4 regions of the Nicoliella sp. ESL1113 genome follow, and region 4 is predicted to be linked to each of the others. Evidence: riboswitches for the same ligand, from Rfam matches in the RefSeq annotation. Region 4 holds a riboswitch; each other region holds the start of a gene.
The links. Region 4 has a riboswitch for thiamine pyrophosphate ahead of ACSYTJ_RS01810 (ECF transporter S component). Riboswitches for the same ligand answer to the same signal wherever they lie in the genome.
Positions count from the first base shown of each region.

Region 1: another riboswitch for thiamine pyrophosphate. It lies ahead of ACSYTJ_RS08470 (TenA family protein); the one in region 4 lies ahead of ACSYTJ_RS01810 (ECF transporter S component).
Region 2: another riboswitch for thiamine pyrophosphate. It lies ahead of thiS (sulfur carrier protein ThiS); the one in region 4 lies ahead of ACSYTJ_RS01810 (ECF transporter S component).
Region 3: another riboswitch for thiamine pyrophosphate. It lies ahead of tenA (thiaminase II); the one in region 4 lies ahead of ACSYTJ_RS01810 (ECF transporter S component).

Region 1 covers NZ_CP196388.1:369,232-373,006, forward strand. Annotated here, with positions in the region: gene ACSYTJ_RS08455 (nitroreductase) at 1-284, shown strand, start outside; gene ACSYTJ_RS08460 (type 1 glutamine amidotransferase domain-containing protein) at 304-816, shown strand; gene ACSYTJ_RS08465 (ECF transporter S component) at 884-1,468, opposite strand; gene ACSYTJ_RS08470 (TenA family protein) at 1,465-2,169, opposite strand; TPP riboswitch at 2,329-2,423, opposite strand; gene ACSYTJ_RS08475 (hypothetical protein) at 2,481-2,891, opposite strand; gene ACSYTJ_RS08480 (phosphoglycerate dehydrogenase) at 3,099-3,775, shown strand, end outside.
Region 2 covers NZ_CP196388.1:54,323-58,097, forward strand. Annotated here, with positions in the region: gene ACSYTJ_RS07115 (thiazole synthase) at 1-295, opposite strand, end outside; gene thiF (sulfur carrier protein ThiS adenylyltransferase ThiF) at 297-959, opposite strand; gene thiS (sulfur carrier protein ThiS) at 962-1,159, opposite strand; TPP riboswitch at 1,208-1,302, opposite strand; TPP riboswitch at 1,384-1,477, opposite strand; gene ACSYTJ_RS07130 (amino acid permease) at 1,625-3,019, opposite strand; gene hisC (histidinol-phosphate transaminase) at 3,271-3,775, opposite strand, start outside.
Region 3 covers NZ_CP196388.1:439,077-442,851, forward strand. Annotated here, with positions in the region: gene ACSYTJ_RS08930 (hypothetical protein) at 1-161, shown strand, start outside; gene ACSYTJ_RS08935 (carbon-nitrogen hydrolase family protein) at 223-1,032, opposite strand; TPP riboswitch at 1,169-1,260, shown strand; gene tenA (thiaminase II) at 1,344-2,048, shown strand; gene thiD (bifunctional hydroxymethylpyrimidine kinase/phosphomethylpyrimidine kinase) at 2,048-2,860, shown strand; gene thiE (thiamine phosphate synthase) at 2,847-3,491, shown strand; gene thiM (hydroxyethylthiazole kinase) at 3,491-3,775, shown strand, end outside.
Region 4 covers NZ_CP196387.1:475,252-479,026, reverse strand. Annotated here, with positions in the region: gene ACSYTJ_RS01815 (D-alanyl-D-alanine carboxypeptidase family protein) at 1-1,010, opposite strand, end outside; TPP riboswitch at 1,185-1,276, shown strand; gene ACSYTJ_RS01810 (ECF transporter S component) at 1,369-1,923, shown strand; gene ACSYTJ_RS01805 (ABC transporter ATP-binding protein) at 2,027-3,457, shown strand; gene ACSYTJ_RS01800 (energy-coupling factor transporter transmembrane component T family protein) at 3,454-3,775, shown strand, end outside.

The sequences.
Region 1 (3,775 bases), on a different replicon from region 4:
TTGCCTATCTAACGTTGCCAAAACAATACACACCATGGTCATTATATGACTTAGGTGCATTTGGTGAAGCGATAATGGTTGCTGCTCAAGCGCTTGGGATTGATTCCATCCCTGCCTTTGAATTTATTAAATATCCAGACCTTTTACGCGAAGCATTATCGGTTTCAGATGATCGTGATTTTATTGTTGGGATTGGCCTTGGCTATGCCGATGATAATGACCCCATCAATCGGATCAATGCTCCGCGGATGGATTTAGATCACGTACTAAAAATTATTAAATAATATTTAGGAGGATTTAGTTATGAGTAAAGTTGCTGCAATTGTTACAAGTATGTATGAAGATGTTGAATTAACATCCCCTAAGAAAGCCTTAGAAGATGCTGGTAACCAAGTTGATATTGTTGAAAATGAAGCAAATGGAACCATTGAAGGTAAGCATGGCGACAAGCAAAACGTTGATAAATCAATTGATGATGCTAAAGTCGAAGATTACGATGCATTACTAGTTCCTGGTGGTTTCTCACCTGATCAACTTCGTGCAGATGACCGTTACGTTAATTTTGCTAAAAAGTTCTTATTGAGTGGCAAGCCAGTATTTGCGATTTGCCATGGTCCACAATTATTCATTCAAACGGGCTTAGTAAGTGAATTAACATTGACTGCATATGTAACTGTTATGCCTGATTTATACTATGCAGGTGGTAACGTTAAGGATGAACCCGTAGTGGTTGATGAAAAGCATAACTTAATTACTAGTCGGACTCCAGATGATTTAGATTACTTCAATAAAGCAATTGTGGATGCCTTAAAGTAATTGATAATTTAAAATCAAAATGACTGATCAGGATAAGTCCTGGTCAGTCATTTTTTAATTGATATAATTAATTGTTTGTTTTAACATCTGATTTTTCAAAAACGCGGTCAAATTGCATCGTAATCAATTTAACTAAGACGCCATCTAATAGGAGGCTTGAAATTGTAGAAACGATAAAAATGGCAATGACCATTGCTGGTTTGTAGCTACTGTATCCTGAAGTGAATAGCATGTATATAAATGCGATAAAGTTTGCGCCAAATGCACCTAATAAGCAACTAGTCCATGAAAATCGTTGGTAGTTATGTGGGAAGAAACCAAATTCATTCCCAAGTCCTTGAATCAATCCGAAGAAGATCGTGAGCGCTCCCCATTGTCCACCAAGGAACATTTCAAATGTAGCAGCAATCGTTTCACCGATGATACCAGCTCCCATGACAGGTACGAAATACATACTTAGTGGGGCAGCAATGAACCAAAGCCCTGTGAAAATACTGTCAACAAAGGGGCTTAATCCAACTGGCGTCAATGCCACTTTGGCGAAGTTATAGAGGGAGTTAACACCATAAGCATAGATAGTCCCACAGATAATCCCGACGAGTGTTACGATAATAATTTGTTGTAAATTCCAGTGTGGAGTTCTTAATTTCATAGTAAGTTACCTCGACATTGGTTTTCTAATACGTTTTTGTTCCAATCAGCCCAAGTGGTTTGCTTGAATGAAGCATCAAAGAAGTACCATTCGAACATACAGCTTCTTAAGAAGCTTTCCTTGATTTCAGCTAACTTTTCTGGGGAGCATTTTTCAGCTTCGCGGTCCATGACTGCTAAGAAACCATCTGATACTTGTTGATAATCATCACCTTCAAGACAGTCTAGCCAACCATGGAAGGGGTTGTCCTTAGTCACTTTGTTCGTACTAGCAAGGTACTTGATCAATTCTACATATACCCAGACCCCAGCTTCAAATGGTGCCAAAATTTCAATGGCATTTCTAGTTTTAATTGGGTCTAAAAGGTGGTGGGTGTATAAGTATGTGACTGGTTCCATCTTAGCAGTTTTGATGGTATCCCAATCTTCATCGGTCATCCCTTCGAAAACATCTTCATCGATTCCCAAGTGATCACTCAACAACTTAGCAAAATCTTTTTGATCGGTGAATTGATCGCTATAGATAATTAAGTATGCTTGGACGATCGTTTCAGTGTTACCGTATTGAAGGTCTTGAGAAACATAGTAATCCAATGCTTTTGGATCTAGATTGTTATCCAATACTCCTTGGATAAAATCACACTTTTTGATTGATTCTAGAAATGGTTGTGCTTCTTTGATTAATTCTTGTGAAAATGACATTTTATCAAACTCCCTACATTAATTGATTGTGTTTAACTGACGTTTGAAAATACTATTTTTATTAAATCAAAAAGGACCACTCCTATTCTTTTAATAGTTTGCGGTCCCTAGTCTTTTTAGTAGTAATAAAAATAGTATCTAACACGATCAATCGTGTAGACAATGACTAAGCGGTCTCCCTTCGTCAGTACTAACTGCATCAGGTTCCATGAGTACTTCTCAGCCGAATTTAATCAGCGCCCCAGACCACATATTTAATTTACGAGTTAATGATATTATTAAATGATACGAATGTCAAGATACTTTTTATTTTATAAGTGAACGGAATCAGTTTCATCCAAGTATTCTTCAACCATATCGTCGATGATTTTGAAAATGATTTCCTTATCTTGAACACTAACTGGAACGATGTGGATATTTTGCACATCATCCTTAGTAATTGATTCCAGGTTAATTGGTTGGTTTTCACTTTCTAAAACGACTTTATATAGTGCTTTTTGATCTTGTGATTTAAATTTTAATGATAAATTGATTTGTTTAAATAGTTTAATTAAATAGTCTGCCGTAGCGTAGTGATCATTGATGATATCAACGTAGTTAGTATTCAAAACACCGTGATGATCTGCTTGAAAGTAATTAGCGTAAGCTAAGGCTTCCTTGATATATTCACTTGGTAGCGTGTTATTAGTCAAGTTTGTCTTTAATTGTGTATATTGACTCATAATATTACCTCCCTTTTATTCTATGTATGCTATATGCTAAATTATTTATCCAGTATAGCTCATTCAATTTTAAAATTCAAACATTAAGACGGTTTAAGTTTAAAATTGGTTCGGTCTAATTTGAAATGTGGTTGCATGAAATTGTTTATCGCTGTACTTTTAAACGGTGACTGGATTATACTTTAAACATATGAAAGGATGATTGAAATGACTAAAAAAATATTGATTACACCAGCAATTAATCGTTTTGTGGGTCAAGAAATTAAGGATAAGGGTTTCGAACCAGTCGTTGTTGATGGTCAAGATGCTCAGTTAATTTTAGATAAAGCTAGTGATGTTGATGGAATTATTTTAATGGCAGATCCGTTTCCGAATTCGATGTTCGCTAAAATGCCGAATTTAAAGGTTTTAGCTCGACAAGGCGTGGGGTATGATAATGTTGATGCTAAGTTTGCTGCTGAAAACGGGGTTTGGGTTTCAAATACCCCTGGTGGAAATGCAGTGGAAGTGGCTGAAAATGCGATTGCCGATATGCTAATTTTATCTAAGCATTTATTTACGATTTCCACTAAAATGCGTGAGGGTGATAGCTCTTATGGTGAAAAGCAGATGGCAACACAAATTAGTGGGAAAACCCTTGGGATCGTTGGTTATGGTCATATTGGTCAACAAGTTGCTAAGATGGCATCTGGATTTGGGATGAACGTATTAATTTACAATCGGACGCCACGGGAAACTAAGTACGGTAAAATGGTTTCTTGGGATGAATTGTTCAAGCAGTCTGACTTTGTGTCACTTCACTTACCAGCAGTTCAGGGAACGATCGGGAGTGTTGCAAAGAAAGAATTTGACATGATGAAAGATTCAGCATACCTAGTTAACCT
Region 2 (3,775 bases), on a different replicon from region 4:
CTTCTAGCTTAATGAAATCACTGCCGCTTAATTCGCGCGCGATTCGAGCCATCCGAATTGCTTCTTCAGCATTTTTACAACCAGATGTATTCGGTAAGATAGTGACATTTTCTGGAATAAAGTTTAAGATATTTTCGGCTGCTGCTTCGGTTCTCCGCAATGCCATTGTGATAATTTCAGCCTTGGCATTATGAACTGCAGCATCAATTAGGTCGTATGAATATTTACCTGAACCTAAGATAAACCGTGATGTAAAATGGTGTCCGTTAATTACTAAATCGTCTTTAATTGCCATGTTAAATTTCCTCCTTATTTTCAACCACTGGTAGTTGCATGAGTAATCTTAAAATTGCGTTTGCTTGATGACCGGCACAAATAATTACCCGTGGTGCCATCAATCCCTCTGATCCACTCGTCTGACCATCACCACTAATGTAGACGTTTGGGGATTGTTGTTTGGTTTGAATTTGATTTGCACCATGGACCCCCGCTAATCCGTTGCCCATTACTAATGGTTTATCTGGAAAAGCACTGGTCGCCCCATCGAGTAGAATCGCCTTGGCAGCAGGGTTATCAAAAGCTTCACAAATAATGTCACAGTCAGCAAAGAGTTGCTCAATATTTTCAGCACTGACCTTTGTTTTAATCGCATCCACTTTAATAAAGGGATTAAATTCTAATAAATTTTGCTTTAATGCAGTGACCTTTGGCATCCCAATTTGACTGAACTTGAACTGTTGGCGGTTCAAGTTGCTTAATTCCACATCGTCAAAATCGATTAGGGTCAAATGGCCTACACCAGAACGCACCAATGCAATTGCAATGTTAGATCCTAACCCGCCTGAACCTGCAATCGTAACGTGTGCATTCTTTAGGGCCTGATACGAGTTATCAACATTACGATCCTTCATCTGCATAAAAAAATCTTCAACACTGATTCCATCAATTTGAACCGTCATTGCTAACCACCTCCTACGAAAGAAATTAATTCAACGTGATCATTTGGATTTAAAGTAATTCCATCGATTTCATTGCGATGGACGATTGATCCGTTTAATTCGACAACAACGTTATCTTGATGCTGAGCATATTGAGCCAATAAGAATGATAGCGGTTTTCCCGCCAATGCTTCCACTGGCTTTCCATTAATGGTTACCAAAGTAAAAACCTCCTTTCTAGACCCAAGAAAGGAGGTTTTTTAACGCACTAGTTAAGATTAAACCCCTTCCTTCGGTAGTATCAACTACATCAGGTTCAATGAGTATAATCTCAGCCAATTACTTGGCACCCCAGTGTTTAAATTATCATCACAATTGTAAATAAAAAACGGTTCCCCTAGTAAAACCCAGGAGAACCGTCCTAATTATTCGATAATTAATCAGCGATAAAAGAACTGCATCTCCCTTCGCTGGTATTAACCAAATCAGGTTCAATGGGTATAATCTCAGCCAATTGCTTGGCACCCCAGATACAATGTGATAAATATTTAATTTTGAACAATCTTATATTAACATTAAGGTGAAAAATTTGTCAATAATAAAATTTTAAGCCAAGGACAATTTGATAAAAAGCTAGCAACAAAAAAATATCTTATTATCGATCGATAATAAGATATTTTTTAATATTATCCATTTATACTTGCTTCTGATTTTCTTTGGCTAATCAATACATATCCACCAAATCCAACTGCCCATACAATTGCAGCAATGGCACCTACAACATCATCGGGAATGAAGAATAAACTAGCGAAGATTACCAAAAAGAAAGCGATGGTGAGCGGACTGGTAACATTGTACCAAGGCATTTTAAACCCATTTTCAATATAATCACTTGATTGACGATATTTCCGATGTGCAAGCATTGTTAATGCGTATACCAAGATATACATATCACTAGATGCACCAGTTACGATTGTAAAGACTGCTCCAGTCGCTGCACTAAGGCTCATAATTGGAGTGATCAATGCCAAACTAGCTGATAGTAAAATGGCAGCTGCCGGAACCCCAGAATTAGAGATTTTACCAAACTTTTCCTTCATGAAGCTGCCTTCCTTTGCTTCAGTCGCTAGTTGGTAAAAGTGACGACCAGCTGAGAAGATACAGCTATTTAATGCCGAAGCAGCAGAAGTTAGAACCACAAAGTTGATCACAGCTGCAGCAGCTGGAATTCCAACCAATTGGAAAACTTGAACGAATGGACTTTTATCTGGTGAAAGTGAAGTCCATGGAATAATTCCCATAATTACCACCAATGCACCAATGTAGAATAGTAAGATGCGAAGTAAGGTTTCATTAACTGCCTTCTTGATCACGTGCCGTGGATTCTTTGCTTCACCAATCGTGATACTTACGAATTCAATTCCTTGAAAGGCGAAGAATACCATTGGAAACGCAGAAATAAAGTTAAATGAACCGTGGGGGAATAATGTCAAATTATTAGTAATGTTAGCGAGTGATGCATGACCAAGTGGCGTTGCGCTGTGCCTAAAGATCATAAAAATCCCGGTAACGATCAAAGCAACGATTGCGATAATTTTGATCATTGCGAACCAGAATTCGGTTTCACCAAACAGACGCGCAGCCACTAGGTTTAAGCCACAAAGAACAGCCAAAAAGACGACTTCAATCAACCATGCTGGCAGATTAGGAAACCAGAATTGTACATAAGTGGCCACCGCAGTTACTTCAGCCATACAGACAAACACCAACCCGATCCAGTAGGTCCAACCTGTGAATCGACCTGCAGCAGGTCCTAAATACTTAGTAATAAATGATACAAACGTGTGGTGCGATGGATCTGAATAAAACATTTCTCCAATTGCACGCATCATCAAGAAGAAGAACAATCCTAAGACTAAGTATACGATCAAAATGGATGGTCCCGTTTTAGAAATCGTCGTCCCTGATCCTAAGAATAGCCCAGTTCCAATCGTGCCACCAATTGCAATCATTTGCACATGTCGGTTACTCAATGAACGGTAAGTTCCATCTGGATTTTCTCTAATGTTTGAGTTAGCCATGATCAACACATCCTTTACCAATTTTGTATTTACCCAAAATAAATGTAATAAAAAGTTACGTGACGTCCCGTTGATTCACATAACATTAAAACCAAATTAGCTTTTTCTCATTTAATTTTAATTTATTCTACCATATTTATTTCGAAAAGCAAAGCTTTTTTCAAAAAATTGGTTTTTATGCTTTTTTATCGTGACAAAGAGGTTATTTATTCAAAATCAGCTGACTATTATACATGTAATTATTGATAACATTATAAGGAGCTTTTAATAATGTCCTGAATCGCTTTATTATCATCTTGTCGCCCAATTGTAATTCGGATCCAATTTGGTTGTTGACCAACACGAACTTGGTAGCCCTTTTGGAGTAATTCATTTGCGACTTTATCGGCATCAGCACTTTGAAAGTAAATAAAATTGGCTTGCGATGGATAGTATTTTAAATTAGCTTGCTTTAAAAATTGTTCCCATCCATCACGTTCAGTCTTATTATTATTTACCGTTCGTTGAACAAATTCAGGATCGCTAAGCGCAGCAACTGCGGCAACTTGGGAAAGCGTATTGAGGTTATACGGTAGGCGGACCGCTTGCATATACCCCGCGCGTTTAGCGTCCATAATGATATAGCCAACCCGATAGCTAGCTAAACCATAAGCTTTTGAAAAAGTCCGCATCACCGCTAAATTATCGAACTCTTTTAATAATGGAACGGCTGAAGAATCCTTAGCACTGGTTACGTATTCAATGTATGCTTCATCA
Region 3 (3,775 bases), on a different replicon from region 4:
CGATTTTGATGCTCTGGTTAGTATGGAAGTTTTTCAGTAGTTGGCTTTGGTGGATCCTATTATTTGCAGCTATCATCTGGATGTTGAAAGTGTTTTTCTGGGGAGCAATCATCTTAGTGGTATTAGGAGTTATTGGTGCATTCTCAAATAACAATCAATAATAAAAAAACGGTAGTTCCATAGTGAAATGGAGCTACCGTTTTTATTATTGGATAATTTATTCTAATCATATAGTTCTGGCATCCGTTGTGCAGCAGATGGTAATTTTTGGCGCACCTTCTTAATCACATCTAAATCAATATCAGCATACAAGATGGTTTCGTTAGTTCCTGCTTGGGCAGCGACGATTCCCATTGGATCGACTACTTGACTCAATCCAACTCGGTTGTCACTATCGGGTTTATCGCATCCCACAATGAAGGTCGTGTTTTCAATTGCACGAGCTTTCAATAAGGAACTCCAGTGATATTCTTTTAGTGGCCCGCTAACCCAAGCTGTTGGAATGATAATAATATCAGCGCCATGAATTGCTTCATAACGCGCTACTTCTGGGAACCGAAGCTCATAACAAACAAATAAGCCAATTTTACCGAATGGCGTATCAATCGGTTCAAATAATTTATTACCAGGCTTAATCTGATCAGACTCCTTAGTCCCAAATGCATCGTAGAGATGCGTTTTATGATAGGTGCTAACAATGTTACCCTTATCATTGATGACAACGATCGTGTTATAGACCCGTTTATCATTATTATCATCATTAGTTTCACGCATCCCGAATATGATCCAGACATGCTTTGTCATCGCTGTTTGTCTTGCATTGGTTACAAATGGGCCATCCAGGGCTTCAGAATGTTGATTAATTTCATCCAATCCAGCCGTTGGTGATATGGTGCTCATGAACATTTCTGGAAAGACAACTAATTCAGCGCCGTGTTCCGCAGCTTGATTAACAAAGTCATTAAATTTAACTTGATTAACATTTTGGTCAATATCGGAATATGCTTGGGCTAATGCAATTTTATAAGTCAAATGATCACCTACTTAATATTATTTTAATTGAATTCTAATCTAACCATTAAAGAATGTCAATCTTAACTCCATTATGTGTTTGTGAATAGACACTAAATAGTAGATATGGTATATTAGTTTTGTAATTAAATAATCTAACTGTCCACTGGGGTGCCGTATGGCTGAGATAATACCCATTGAACCTGATTCTAGATAATACTAGCGTAGGAACGTGGCTGAAGTCGAAATAAAAACGATTAATAGGCGCTTTCTGAATTGCTCAGGAAGCTTTTTTTATTTCCCAGGATGGTTATTAATTAGGAGGATTCAACATGTTTTCAGATCAATTGAAACAACAAGCACAACCAATTCTAAAGGAAATTTTCGAACATCCCTTCATCAAGGGGATTGCTAATGGTGAGGTCCCTGCCAAGGCATTGAAATTCTATGTTCAACAAGATTATCAATACCTTAGTGAATTCATTAAAATTTATGGTAATGCGATTGCTAAATGTAATGACCGTGAATTAATGAATTTCTTTAATGGTCAAATTAGTTTTATCTTAAATAGTGAAATTCATCCCCATCATATTTTCTGTGACATTGCGGGGGTCACATATGAAAGTCAACAACACGCTACCCCATCGCCTAAGGCATATTTATATGAATCACATATGCATCGGGCAGGAGAAACGGGTTCGTTACTGAATATTTTAGCCGCTTTTCAACCATGTCCTTGGACCTATTCAGAAATCGCTGATCACTTGGTTAGTGAAGGGTATGCTACTAAGGATAATCCCTATTATGATTGGATTATGTTCTATGCTAGTAAGGAAAACGATAAGACCATGAGTGATACTGTGTTTGAATTTGTTGATCGATTTGCTGAACATGCTTCTAATGAAGAACTAGCAGAAGCAAGTCAATACTTCTTAAAGAGTTGTGAACTAGAATGGCAGTTCTGGGAACAGGCGTTTTATCAACAAGACTGGCAATTTAAGGAATCTCTAGAAGCTGCTAAGGAGGAATATAAGTAATGAAAGAATTTCCTGAAACGTTAACGATTGCTGGAACTGATTCTGGTGGCGGTGCTGGGATGATGGCTGATATTAAAACCATGCAGGAATGTCATGTGTTTAGCACTAGCGTGGTGGTCGGAGTAACCGCTCAAAATACATTGGATGTTCAAAAGGTATATCCCCTTCCCCTCGAGATGGTGGATGCTCAGTTTGCTTCAATCGCTGATGATTTTGTGATTAAGGCGGCTAAGACAGGGGCGCTATTTGACGCTGAACACGTTGCATGCGTTGCTAAAAATATTAAGAAATACTCGTTCGGCAGCTTAGTGGTGGACCCAGTTATGGTTGCTAAAGGTGGTGCGAAACTACTGAGCGATGATGCGATCGATACTGTGATTTCAGATCTCATCCCGCTAGCTGACATTATTACGCCTAATATGCCTGAAGCTGAAACGATCGTTAAACATAAGATCGAAGGTAAAGAGGCAATTAAAGATGCTGCTCGAGAAATTCAAAGATTGGGCGCTAGGAATGTCGTTATTAAGGGTGGCCATAGCGATGGTCCCGAGAACGCTGATTATGTACTATTGGCCGATGGCACCGATTTTTGGATGACTGGTAAACATGTTGACTCTAAGCGTAAGCACGGTACTGGTGATACCCTTTCATCAGTAATGGTGGCAGAACTTGCCAAGGGTTGTCATGTTGAAAAAGCAATTAAGTGTGCTAAAGCCTACATGAATGAGATCTTGCAACATGAAATTCATGTTGGTCAAGGACACGGACCACTAAATCATTGGGGAGCTGAAGGAACAGATGTTAAAATTTAATACGGATATGTTGAAGGTCTACTTTATTGGTGGTACCCAAAACATTAATGGAGATAAGGATAAATTTATTGAGCAATTAACGCTGGCTTGTCAAAATGGAATTACTATGTTCCAATACCGTGAAAAAGACCATGGATCCTTGAGCGGTGATGATCGCTTAGCATTAGGAAAACAAGTTCGTCAGATTACTAGTAAGTACTCGATTCCATTAATTGTGGATGATGATTTTGAGTTAGCGCGCCAAATTGATGCTGATGGAATTCACGTTGGCCAAAGTGACACACCAATTCAAGACGTCGTAGCTGAAGCAAATGGGATGATTGTTGGTCTATCAGTTCATAATATTGATGAATTAGTTGCTAGCGGTGACTTAACGGGCGTTGATTACTTAGGTGTCGGCCCAGTCTTTTCAACTCACAGTAAGGATAATGCTAAGGAACCGATTGGTTTAGATGGCCTATTTCAGATGAATCAAGCGACATTGAAGCCCATTGTTGCCATCGGTGGAATCCATGAAAATAATGTAGCATCAGTTCTAAAGCATTCCGTTAGTGGTGTTGCCGTTATTTCTGATATTATGCAAAGTAAAGACGTTGCCCATACGATTCAGGTATTGAAAGGAGAAGCATAATGTTAACGATTGAATCAATTCATAAGCTTAATCCAGTGATTTTAAACGTTGCCAACATGGTGACCCCCCAACACGTAGCGGATGCAATCAATTTTTACGGAGGCTCACCCATCATGTTCACGGATGAACGCGAGGCAGCTGCCCTAACTAACATTGCATCAGCAGCTGTTTTCAACATGGGATCCACTAATGAAGATACGTTGAAAAATGTAATCGCAAGTGGAAAGGTCGCAAATAAACGTGGAATTCCCGTTGTGATCGATCCAGTTGCCATTGGTGCGACT
Region 4 (3,775 bases):
TAAATGGATGAGTTTTTATAAATGTACTTCATCAAATCACGTTGATCACTAAATTCATAAGGATCATTCAAAGTAATCGTAATCAAGCGGTGCTTCCCTGGTAGTTGGCCAGTTCCAACAAAACATAGCCCTGCAGCTGGAGTATAGCCGGTCTTTAAACCATCAACGCGCAGACTTGCATCATAGAAGGTCCGCCCCTTAAGTAGGTTGTTGTAGTTATATAGGTTTTGCCCTGCAACCTTGGCCGTGCCCCTGCTAGCATCATTTAATACCTTTGGATAATAAGTTAAAACGTGTTGCGCAATTACTGCCAACGCCTTTGCACTTACCATGTTCCCAGCAGTAGCCCCACCAGAATACTTATAACCATAATGAACTAAATCATTATTTTCAAGTCCAGATGGTGAGTTAAAGGTCGCAGAAATCCCCCATGCCCTTGCTTGTTTATTCATCATATTCACGAACTGACCATTTGAGCCAGCGACCCATTGTCCCAATGCAATCGTAGCTGCATTTGATGATTGGATCAGTGCTGCTTGATAGAGCTGCTTTACGGTATATTTACGACCAGCAACCAGCTTAAAGCCACCACCAACGTTATTATTGTAACTCATGCTCCGTAAGCCAGCATTAGAAGTATCAACGACTTGGTTCCAGCCATTCGTTTCCTGTGCTTTTCTGACCACCAGGTACAATGACATTAACTTGGCTGTGGATGCTACCTTCATTTTTTGATTAATGTTTTTAGCATAGATGACCTGTCCGTTCGTAGCATCGATCGCAATTGCAGCCGCTGCATTCTTCATCTTATAGTTTCCAGGAACAATATTATTAGTAGTGATTCCTGATGCACCATCGTCATAGTTATAATCATAATTATAATCAGCACTGACATTAACTGTTTTTGTCGAAACAACATCTAAAAATGGAGTAATTTCTGATGCTGATGCTAATCCGACAACAGCAGTTAATACAATTGCCATCTTTTTAAAATTCTTTTTAAGATTCATTTAACCAACCCTTCTCTGATTTCGATATCCTAAATAATAAGTTAACACCTTAGCACTTTATTAACAATTGATTATTGATAAATGTAAACGAAGTGTTATTTAAGATTTATGCCTGTAATATTCAAACTTGCATTTAAGAAAAAATTAAGTTATACTGTTCTAGTTAATTAAATAGATAGATGTTTGGGGTGCCTTTTTTGGCTGAGATGATACCCATTGAACCTGATCCAGTCCGTACTGGTGGAGGGAAACGTTTTATCAATGGTGTACATATTCCGAAAGGGACCTCAGTATTTGAGGTCCCTTTTTTCTGTCTATCTAAAATAATTGTTTAATTTATTGAAGGGAAGGATTTTCCATGTCTAAAAAATGGAGTCTTAGAAACATTATTTTAATTGCATTGATCGCAATTGTCTGTGGGGTTATTTTCTGGTTGACTAGTTTTATCTATAACGCATTAACACTAGTTTTAACACCAATTGGTCTTGCTCCCGCAGCAAACGATATTTCACTTGGTCTTTGGATCGTTGCTGGTCCATTAGCAGGGGCTATTTTCAGAATGCCTGGTGTTTCCATTTTCTCAGAAGTTGCCGGAGCCGTTGTTGAAATGTTCTTGGGTGACCAATGGGGAGTTATGAACGTTGTCTCAGGTTTAATTCAAGGTGCCGGAGCTGAATTAGGTTTTGCAGTTACTGGTTACAAGAAGTACGGCCACTTCCAATTATTGTTAGGTAGTATCTTCACTACCATCATTACTTTTACTTGGGATTGGTTCAAGAATGGATACAACGCATACGGTTTTGGAATGTTGATCTTCTTATTCATCGTTAGATTTATTTCAATCTGGGTATTTAGTGACCCAATTCCATTGGCCATCAAGAAGCTCCTAAACAGAAGCCACGCCATTGCATAATCATTTTAACGATTCAATGCTTCATAAATTTAAATGAATTTAAAGCACTTATAAAGCCAAGCTTGTAAGTGCTTTATTTTTAAATTACCAGGAGGAATTAACCATGACCACCGTTTCAGTTAGTCATTTTACATTTACCTACCAGCATCGCTCACAACCAGTATTAGAAGACGTGAACCTAACCTTTCCGAACGAAAAAATTAGCTTGATTGCTGGACCATCTGGAACTGGTAAATCGACGCTTTTAAAGTCAATTGCCGGTTTATATCCTGAGTTTGCCAATGGTGATTACACTGGTGAAATTAAAATTGGTGACAAGGAGATCAAAGACATTGCCCCTACTGACTTCAGCGGCTATGTGTCAATGATGTTTCAAAACCCCAATCAACAGTTTACGATGACGAACGTATATGATGAACTCCAATTTGCACTTGAGAATAGACAGTTAGATCCTAAAATCATCCCCCAACGAATCGATGATGCACTAGAATTCGTGAACATCACTAAGTTAAAGCACCGTGACTTGAACGCCCTATCCGGTGGTGAAAAACAAAAGGTCGCCTTAGCCATCATCATCGCAATGGATTCCGACGTTATTTTATTGGACGAACCATTTGCGAGTCTAGATCGTCAATCGCGAAGTGATCTGCTATATCAATTGACCCGCTTACGTGATCAAAAGAATAAAACGATCATCTTAGTGGACCATGACCTTTCTGGTTACGACAACATTGTCGATACGTTCTTCTACCTAAAACCCAACCAATTTCAAATTCAACAGTTAAGTAATGCAGAGGTCCAAAAATTATTAGTACCATTTGATAATCAAGAGTTAGCGGCCGTCCACTTCCCGATTCCCGATAATAACGAACCAGCCGATCTGATCTTAAACAGTTGTGAACTAAAGCAAAACCAAGGCGTATTGCTAAAGGCTGACCAATTCAAATTTCCAGCAAAGCAAATCACATTGATCACAGGTGAAAATGGAATCGGTAAATCGACCTTGTTCAAAGCTTTAACACGGCTCTTTAAGTATGAGGGTTTGATTTCATATCAGGATAAAGACATCCAAAAGATCCATAAGAAGAAATACCTTTCCCACGTTGCGCTGGTCTTTCAAGATGCTGAAATGCAATTCGTCGACATCACGGTTGAAGAAGAACTATCGCTTTCGATTAAAAACGCGGTCCATCATAATTACTCCAAAGAAGATATTGATGCCATGCTTAAGGCGTTGCAGATCGACGGCAGGGAAAAACAAGTCGTTTACACACTTAGCGAGGGGCAAAAAAAGAAGTTGCAAATCGTCGAGATGTTGATCATGGGAACTGACATTTTATTAATGGACGAACCATTTAAGGGGTTAGATATCAAGTCTCTAGAAACGGTAGTCGAAATGCTAAAAAATGCGAGTCAAAAATTTAACCAAACCATCATCATCATTAGCCATCAACTCAGTGGTTTGGAAACGCTATTTGATTATCACATTCAGTTCAAAGACCAACAACTTACTTATAAGGAGTCGTTATTATGAACACAGCCATTAAATTATTCATGATCATCATCATCGGAGTTGAAATTTCATTTATCCAAAGCGTCCCATTGAACCTTTGTATCTTAGCAGTCAGTTTAATTTACCTCCTGGTCAAACGGGTTAAATTAAAGTCGATCGCATATTTGACCCTGTACCCGATCATTCCAGCCTTTGGACTCTTAATGTCACAAGTTATCTACGGGACCCATGGCGCCATTATCGGATGGGTGCTGTTTACACGGTTATTCACCTACGTCTGGCTCGGGGCTACCTTTACGATGACTAGCAACATTAAAGACCTCGCATTCACATTGGAAC